2 regions of the Oceanimonas pelagia genome follow, and region 2 is predicted to be linked to the other one. Evidence: riboswitches for the same ligand, from Rfam matches in the RefSeq annotation. Region 2 holds a riboswitch; the other holds the start of a gene.
What was found. A riboswitch is a leader RNA that binds a small molecule or an ion and turns the genes downstream of it on or off. The one in region 2 is predicted to bind thiamine pyrophosphate.
Positions count from the first base shown of each region.

Region 1 (4,388 bases), 300 kb from region 2:
CCACTCAGACCCTGGCGAAGATAATGACCCCGGTTACTCAGCCCTGTGATCCTGCCATGAGCGCCGGCACCAGCCTGCGTGACGCCCTGGCCGGGCTTATCTGGCAGGGCGCCGACCGGCTGACCGTGGTCAATGACGCCGGCCAACCGGTGGGCGAAGTGACCCTGAACGAACTGCTGAAACGGGGAGCCGGCGCATGACCCGCACGCTGGGCTGGCTGATCCCCGGGCTGTTGCTGGCCCTGCTTACCCTGAACATGGAGGCGCTGGCCCCGCTGTTTCGCCCCCTGGTCAACACCCCCGCGCCGGCCATTTACGCCCGCGACAGCTTTGCCAACCTGCTGGGCTGGCACGCGCTGGCGGTGTTTGCCGCCATTGCCGCCGCCACCCTGCTGGCGCTGGGCGCCGCCATCGCCGTGACCCGGCCTTCGGGCAAGGCCTTCTTTCCGCTGGCCCGGGCCGTGGCCAACCTGGGCCAGACCTTTCCGCCGGTGGCGGTGCTGGCGCTGGCGGTGCCGGCGCTGGGGTTTGGGCTGACCCCCACCCTGGTGGCGTTACTGCTGTACGGCATGCTGCCGATTTTTGAGAATGCGGTCACCGGCCTGCAGCAAATTCCCGCCAGCGTGCGCGAGGCCGCCAGGGGCATGGGCATGACGCCCTGGCAGCAGTTATGGCGGGTAGAACTGCCCCTGGCACTGCCCACCCTGGTGGCGGGTATTCGTATTTCGCTGATCATCAGCATCGGCACCGCCACCATTGGCTCCACGGTGGCGGCCAAGGGCTTTGGCGAAGTGATCATTGCCGGGCTGCTTACCGACAACCTGGCCTTTGTGCTGCAGGGCGGCATTATGGTGGCGCTGATGGCCATGGTGCTTGACGCCCTGCTCCGCCGCCTGGAGCAACGGCTGACGCCGCCGGGCGGGTGAAAATGCGGGGATTGGGGAAAATGTAGGCCCGAATTTATTCGGGCAAATGCGTTCACCTGCAACACTGCTGCCCCGATAAATCGGGGCCTACAAGATCACGGTTTAACCAAACCCAAGTGCTCCCGCAAGGTACTGCCTTCATACTCGGTGCGGAACAGGCCGCGGCGTTGCAGCTCGGGCACCACCTGATCCACAAAGTCCTCGATGCCGGCGGGCAGTGAGGGCGGCATCAGGTTGAAGCCGTCGGCACCTTCATTGCGGAACCACTGCTCCATGCGATCGGCTATCGACTCGGGCGTGCCCACCATGGTGCAGTGGCCGCCGCCGGCAGCAAGCCGGCCCAGCAGCTGGCGCACCGTGGGCTGCTCGGTCTCGATAATCCGCAGTATGGTGGCGTAGCGGCCCTTGGGGCCGGTGAAGGCGTCCAGCGACGGCAATGCCGGCACCGGGGCGTCCAGCTCCCAGCCGGAGCAGTCCTGTCCCACATAGGTGCCGAGCTGGCGTAGCGAGGCATCGGCGGGCAGCAGCTCGTCCAGCTCCCGCTGCTTGGCCCTGGCCTCGGCCTCGGTGGAGGCCACATAGGTCACCAGCCCGGGCATGATGGGCACGTCCACGTTGCGGCCGGCGTCCTTTACCCGGCGCTTGATGTCACGGTAGTAGTCCTGGGCCGCCGGCAAATCGTAGGCCACGGCGTAGATGGCCTCGGCGCATTTGGCCGCCAGCGCCCGGCCCTGCTCCGACGCACCGGCCTGAAACAGCACCGGATGCCCCTGGGGCGGGCGCGGCACATTGAGCGGGCCGTCCACCAGAAAGAACTCGCCCTGGTGGTTGATGGGGGTCACCTTGTCCGGGTCGGCATAGTGGCCGGCGCGATCCATCACCAGGGCCCCTTCCTGCCAGGAATCCCACAACTTGATCACCGCATTTACAAATTCCTCGGCCCGGCGATAACGCTCGGCGTGGGCCGGCATGGTCTCGTAGCCGTGGTTACGGGCTTCCACGTCAAACATGGAGGTCACCACGTTCCAGCCCATGCGGCCGTTGGAGATATGATCCAGCGAGGCCATCATGCGCGCCGCGTGAAAGGGGGTGAAAAAGGTGCTGGAGACGGTACTGATAAAGCCGATGCGATCCGTGGCCCGGCTCATGGCCGCCATGGCGGTGAGCGGCTCCAGAAACCAGTAGCTGCCGTCCGCCACATTGCCGGTAGACTGGCCGTCGGCAAAGAACACCGCATCCAGTTTGCCGCGCTCGGCGGTTTGCGCCAGCCGCTCGTAATAGCGAATGTCGCCCAACTGCTCCACCGCCGAGTTGGGATGACGCCAGGCCGCCCTGTGGTGACCGCACCCGAACAGAAACAGGTTCAGGTGCATCATGCGTTCATTCATGCTCATCAGTTTTTCACCAGACCGCCGTCCACCACCAGGTTCTGGCCGGTGACCGAGCGGGACCAGGGCGAGGCGAAGAACAGGGTGGCGTCGGCAAACTCCGCCGGCGTGGTTACCCGGCGCAGCGGCGTGCTGGCGGCGATATAGTCAAACACCGCTTCCGGCGTCGCCGCAGAGGCATCCGTGGTGCGCAGCAGACCGCCGGACACCATGTTAACGGTAATGCCGTCCGGGCCCAGATCCTGGGACAGGGTGCGGGTCAGCGACAGCAGCGCCGCCTTGGCGGCGGTGTAGTCGTGGTAGGGCACCACCGGGTTCTGGAACAGGTTGGTGCCCACGTTGACGATGCGGCCAAAGCCCTGCTTGCGCATGCCGCCCAGCGCCGCTTGAGTGGTGTGGAGGGCACCGCCCACCACGCCTTCCAGCTGCTGGTTGAGGTGCTCCCAGGCCAGCGCATCGGCATGGGTGCGGGCGTCGCCGTTAAAGGAAAACGCCGGCAGGGCGTTGTTGATTACCGTGGTCACCGGGCAGCCGAAATGGGCCTCGGCCTGCTCGAACATGGCCTGCACGGCGGCGGCGTCACGCACGTCGGCCTGCACCGCCAGCGCCCGCTCCGGAGCCTCGGCCACCAGTTTCTGCGCCGCCTCGGCGCTGTTCAGGTAGTTGATCACCACTTTCGCGCCTTCGCGCAGAAAGGCGCGCACCAGATGTTCACCCAGGCCGCGGGCACCGCCGGTGACCAGCACCAGTTGTTCGTTCAGCTTGATGGAAGTTTGCATTTTCTACCTCAACGGTGAGGCGAAGGCATGATGAGGCAGCAATGGCACCGGGCCGGCAGGCTGACATCCCTTCGCCAGTATGAACTGGATCAGGTTCTACGGGTGTTATCTCAGCCCTGCATCGCAGGACACCCCGTGTCTCGGCTCGAACCATAACATACCCCTGCGCTCAAGGGCGAGAGGCGTGAGGAGGGAAGGAGTGAGGGTGTAAAACTGCCTGCCAGGCCGCCTGCTTTCCCCTCCCCCTTCACGCCTCACATGTTCAGAAGTTTGGTGAAAAAGGCCCGGAGGTGGATAATGAAGGCATCGAAAGCCATGGATAACGCCGAGCCGACAATGACCACAACTACGACCACACTGACCATTACCCGCCCCGACGACTGGCACCTGCACCTGCGCGACGGAGAGCAACTGCAAGACACGGTACGCGACGCCAGCCGCTATCTGGGCCGCGCCCTCGTCATGCCCAACCTGGTGCCCCCCGTCACCACCACCGAGCTGGCGCTGGAATACCGCGACCGCATTCTGGCGGTGCGCCCCGAGGGCAGCCGGTTTGAGCCGGTGATGAGCCTGTATCTCACCGACAACACCCAGCCCGAGGAAATCCGCAAGGCCAGGGCCACCGGCAAGATTGCCGCCTGCAAACTCTATCCGGCCGGTGCTACCACCAACTCCGACTCCGGCGTGACCGATGTGAAAAACATCTACCCGGTGCTGGAAGCCATGCAGGAAACCGGCACCCTGCTGCTGGTGCACGGTGAAGTCACTGATTCCCGCATCGACATCTTCGACCGGGAAAAAGTGTTTCTGGAAACCGTGCTGCCCGACGTGGTGCGCGACTTTCCCGATCTGAAAATCGTGCTCGAGCACATCACCACCGAGCATGCGGTTAAATTCGTGGAGCAGGCCGGTGACAACGTGGCCGCCACCATCACCGCCCACCACCTGCTGTTCAACCGCAACCACATGCTGGTGGGCGGCATTCGTCCGCACTACTACTGCCTGCCCATTCTCAAGCGCAACACCCATCAGCAGGCGCTGGTGCGCGCCGCCACCAGCGGCAGCAAAAAGTTCTTTCTGGGCACCGACTCGGCGCCGCACTTCCAGCACCGCAAGGAAGCCGCCTGCGGCTGCGCCGGTGCCTACACCTCTCACGCCGCCATTGAGCTGTATGCCGAAGCCTTTGAAGAAGCCGGGGCGCTGGACAAGCTGGAAGCCTTTGCCAGCCACCACGGCCCCGACTTCTACGGCCTGCCCCGCAACCAGGATACCATCACCCTGGTGAAACAAGCCTGG
Region 1 is NZ_CP118224.1:73,910-78,297, reverse strand. Features, by position in the region: gene PU634_RS00380 (ABC transporter ATP-binding protein) at 1-200, shown strand, start outside; gene PU634_RS00375 (ABC transporter permease) at 197-925, shown strand; gene PU634_RS00370 (LLM class flavin-dependent oxidoreductase) at 1,021-2,319, opposite strand; gene PU634_RS00365 (3-oxoacyl-ACP reductase) at 2,319-3,092, opposite strand; TPP riboswitch at 3,142-3,238, opposite strand; gene pyrC (dihydroorotase) at 3,429-4,388, shown strand, end outside.
Region 1: it holds a riboswitch for thiamine pyrophosphate, as region 2 does, so the genes downstream of both, PU634_RS00365 (3-oxoacyl-ACP reductase) here and thiD (bifunctional hydroxymethylpyrimidine kinase/phosphomethylpyrimidine kinase) in region 2, are expected to answer to the same signal.

Region 2 (4,388 bases):
GGCCGAGTCCGTCCAGCATAAAACTCAGGCTGACATTAAGGCTGGGAATCCAGTCGTAATGAAACTGCACCGTTTCGCCGCCGGTCACCCGGGGCCAGAAACTGGCGAAATAACCGAACAGGGTGGCCGGCAACAGCGCCAGCCCGCCGCCGATATGCCGGCCCAGCCGGGGGCTCAGCAGCGGCACCAGGGCGGCCAGAACAAAACCTGCCAGAACGGCAACAAGCATACGCAAGGCTCCTTTTCATGCCCGTGCAAGGCGTCAGGATCGGCGAAGATAAAAGGAGAGACTCTGAATGCAGACTATAGCAGTGAACATAATTGGATTAACTATCAGTGAGTTAATCCGTTTTTTATTGGTTATTGGCGCTGAAATACTACAAGCCGCCCCGGCCGGACGCAAGCGGGCCGGGGCAATAACGCCCGGCTCAGCGGGCGAAGAAGTGCTCCACCGGCCCCCGGCCCTGGCCGATTTTGAGGCGGGCGCCGGCCTCGATGGCCCGTTCGATGTAGTGCTTGGCCGAGGCCACCGCCAGCTCCAGTGTCAGCCCCTGGGCCAGGTAGGAGGCCAGGGCGCCGGACAGGGTGCAGCCGGTGCCGTGGGTGTTGGCGGTGATCACCCGGGGGGTGTCGAAACAGCGCACGTCCCCCTGATGCAGCAGCCAGTCAGGGCTGCGCGGCTCCTGTTGCAGAAATCCGCCCTTGAGCAGCACCGCCCGGCACTCCAGCTCACCGAGAGCCCCGAGCAGGGGCTCGATCTCACGCAGCGAGGCCGGCACCGGCCGGTCCGTCAGGCAGGCGGCTTCCGGCAGGTTGGGAGTGATCACGTCCGCCAGCGGCAGCAGCCGCCGCTTGAGGCAGTCTACCGCCTCGGGGGCCAGCAGCATGTCGCCGTTGGCGCTGACCATCACCGGATCCACCACCAGGTGCCGTGGCCGGTACTGCTCCAGCGCATCGGCCACGGTATTGATGGTGCCGGCGTCTCCCAACATGCCCACCTTGACCGCCGCCACCGGCAGATCGCCGAACACGGCGTCGAGCTGGGCACGAATAATATCCTGCGGTACCGGGTGCACGGCGGTCACGCCACGGGTGTTCTGGGCGGTAATGGCGGTGATCACCGAGCAGGCATAGCCGCCGGTGGCGGAAATGGCCTTGATGTCGGCCTGAATACCGGCGCCGCCACCGCTGTCGGAGCCGGCAATGGAGAGAATAATGGCTTTGCTGCTGTGCATGTCCTTATGGTCCTTGTGGGACGCAGAGCCCCAAGGCCATCGGCCACTGGTTCCCTACGCCAGAGTTACCTGGATCAGGTTCAACGGGTTCGGCATGGCTGCCGTCTCGGCCTTGCGGGCTCCCCGACCAATGGCCCGATAATACCCAGCCCACCGGTCAATTGCCAGCCGCTGTGCACACTCACAAAAATGTAACTAAGCAACAAAAAACATTCGATTGTATACAAAGCAAGATACTGTTCGCGAACAGCGCCCATAAAAAAACGCCTTCAGCGGAGGGGGCTGAAGGCGGCCTGAGCAGCATATGAAGTAAATGCAAAAAGCGGAACAGGGTAATTTACCCTGTCTCTGTACCTGGCCACACTCTACCCCCACGGCAGGGCAGAGAAAAGCCACAAAACGTAATATTATTTCAATATCGTTGTTTATTTGTCAGATTAGTGAGCCTGATCCCAGTTGTCGCCCACCCCGGCCTCCACCAGCAGGGGTACATCCAGGCTGGCGGCCTGCTGCATCAGCGCACAGATTTGCTCCCGGTACTCCTCCACCCTGTCTTCGCGAATCTCGAACACCAGTTCATCGTGCACCTGCATCAGCATGCGCACCTCGCCTTCGGGCAGCCCGGTGAGCCAGTCGTTCACCCGAATCATGGCCTTCTTGATGATGTCGGCGGCGGTGCCCTGCATGGGCGCATTGATGGCGGCCCGCTCGGCCCCCTTGCGCCGGGCACCGTTTTTCGACCTGATCTCCGGCAGGTAGAGCCGGCGACCGAACAGGGTGGAGACATAGCCCTGCTCGCTGGCCTGGGCCCGGGTGTCTTCCATGTAGCGCAGCACGCCCGGATAGCGCTCGAAGTAGATATCCATGTACTGCTGCGCCTCGTTGCGGCCAATGCCCAGCTGGCGCGCCAGGCCAAAGGCGCTCATGCCGTAGATAAGCCCGAAGTTGATGGCCTTGGCCCGGCGGCGCTGCTCGGAGGTCACCTCGTCCACGGCCACACCGAATACCTCGGCAGCGGTGGCGCGGTGAATGTCCTGACCGTGGGCAAAGGCGTCGAGCAGGCCCTTGTCCTGGGACAGATGGGCCATGATGCGCAGCTCAATCTGGGAGTAGTCCGCCGCCACCAGCCTGTAGCCGGGCTCGGCCACAAAGGCCTGACGAATGCGCCGCCCTTCATGTGTGCGAATGGGAATGTTCTGCAGGTTGGGATCCGACGACGACAACCGGCCGGTGGCGGTGTTGGCCTGATGATAGGAGGTATGAATGCGACCGCTGTGCTCGTTGACCATTTGCGGCAGCTTGTCGGTATAGGTGGACTTGAGCTTGCTCAGGGCCCGGTATTCCATCAGCAGTTTGGGCAGGGGGTAGTCCAGCGCCAGCTCCTGCAGCACTTCCTCGGCGGTGGACGGCGCGCCCTTGGGGGTTTTCTTGATCACCGGCAGCTCAAGTTTGGTAAACAGGATCTCGCCCAGCTGTTTGGTGGAGCTGAGGTTAAAGGGCTCGCCGGCAAGCGTGTGGGCCTCCCGCTCCAGCTCCTTGAGCCGTTTGGCAATTTCGTCGCTCTGCGCCGCCAGCAACTGGCTGTCGATGCGCACGCCGGTGTATTCCATGTTCGCCAGAATGGGCACCAGTGGCAGTTCTATGTCGGTGAACACGCTTTGCAGGGCCGGCTCGGCGGCCAGCCTTTCGCTCAGGTGATGATGCAGCCGCAGGGTAATGTCGGCGTCTTCCGCCGCATAGGGGCCGGCCTGCTCCAGGGGGATCTGGTTAAAGGTCAGCTGTTTGGCGCCCTTGCCGGCAATGGACTCAAAGGACATGGTGCTGTGCTTGAGAAAAAAGGCCGCCATGCTGTCCATGTCATGCCTGGTCTGCACCGAGTTCAGGACATAGGACTCCAGCATGGTATCGAGCAGCGCCCCCTTCATGTGAATGCCGTGATTCCTCAGCACATTGATATCGTACTTGAGGTTCTGGCCCAGCTTGATGCGGGTTTCGTCTTCCAGCAGCGGCTTGAGTGCGCCCAGCACGGCGTCTTCGCTCAGCTGCTCGGGCGCATCCAGGTAATCGTGGCCAAAGGGCACATAGGCGGCCTGCCCCGCCTCCACCGCAAACGATACCCCCACCACCCGGGCGTCCCGGTAACTGAGGCTGGTGGTTTCGGTATCAAAGGCAAACAGCGGTGCCGCCTTCAGTTTTTCGATCCAGGCGTCCAGCTCGGCCTGTTCGGTGATGATCTGGTAGTCGGTGGCCGGTGCTTCCGGCTGCGCTTCCTCGATCTCGCCCGAGTCCAGTTCGGCCAGCAGATTGCGGAACTCATATTCCTGATACAGGGCGCGCAGGGCTTCAACGTCCGGCTCGCTCTGTTGCAGATCGGCGGGGCCCACATGCAGTTTTACATCGGTCTTGATGGTGGCCAGGGTGTAGGACAGCCGCACCTGCTCCTCGTGCTCGGCAAACTTGGCGGCAAAGGACCTGGATCCGCGAAAACCCAGTTCGGCAATCCTGTCGGAATTGGCGGCAATGTCGTCGATGGATCCCAGCCCCTGCAACAGCGCCAGGGCGGTTTTCTCGCCCACCCCGGGCATGCCGGGAATGTTGTCGACTTTGTCACCCACCAGCGCCAGCAGATCGATGATCAGCTCCGGCGGCACGCCGAATTTTTCCACTACGCCGTCCCGGTCGAGAAAGCTGTTTTTCATGGTGTCCATCAGCAACACATGATCCGACACCAGCTGGGCCATATCCTTGTCGCCGGTACTGATCACCACATCCAGCTGCTGCTCGGTGGCCTGCCGGGCCAGAGTGCCGATCACGTCGTCTGCCTCCACCCCTTCCTCGATCAGCAGCGGCAGCCCCATGGCACGAATAATGTCGTGAATGGGCTTGATCTGCTCCCGCAGATCGTCCGGCATCGAGGGCCGGTGCGCCTTGTATTGCGGGTAGATGTCATCGCGGAAGGTCTTGCCCTTGGCGTCGAACACCACCGCCACCCGGGACTCGGGAAACTGCTTGTGCAGGCTGCGCAGCATGTTGGTGACCACGCGAATGGCGCCGGTGGGGCGGCCATCGCTGGTGCGCAGATCCGCCTGCTGGGACGCAAAATAGGCACGGTAAAGGTAGGAGGATCCATCGACCAGGATCAGAGGTTTGGCA
Region 2 is NZ_CP118224.1:3,371,038-3,375,425, reverse strand. Features, by position in the region: gene PU634_RS16145 (putative monovalent cation/H+ antiporter subunit A) at 1-229, opposite strand, end outside; gene thiD (bifunctional hydroxymethylpyrimidine kinase/phosphomethylpyrimidine kinase) at 429-1,235, opposite strand; TPP riboswitch at 1,270-1,371, opposite strand; gene polA (DNA polymerase I) at 1,673-4,388, opposite strand, start outside.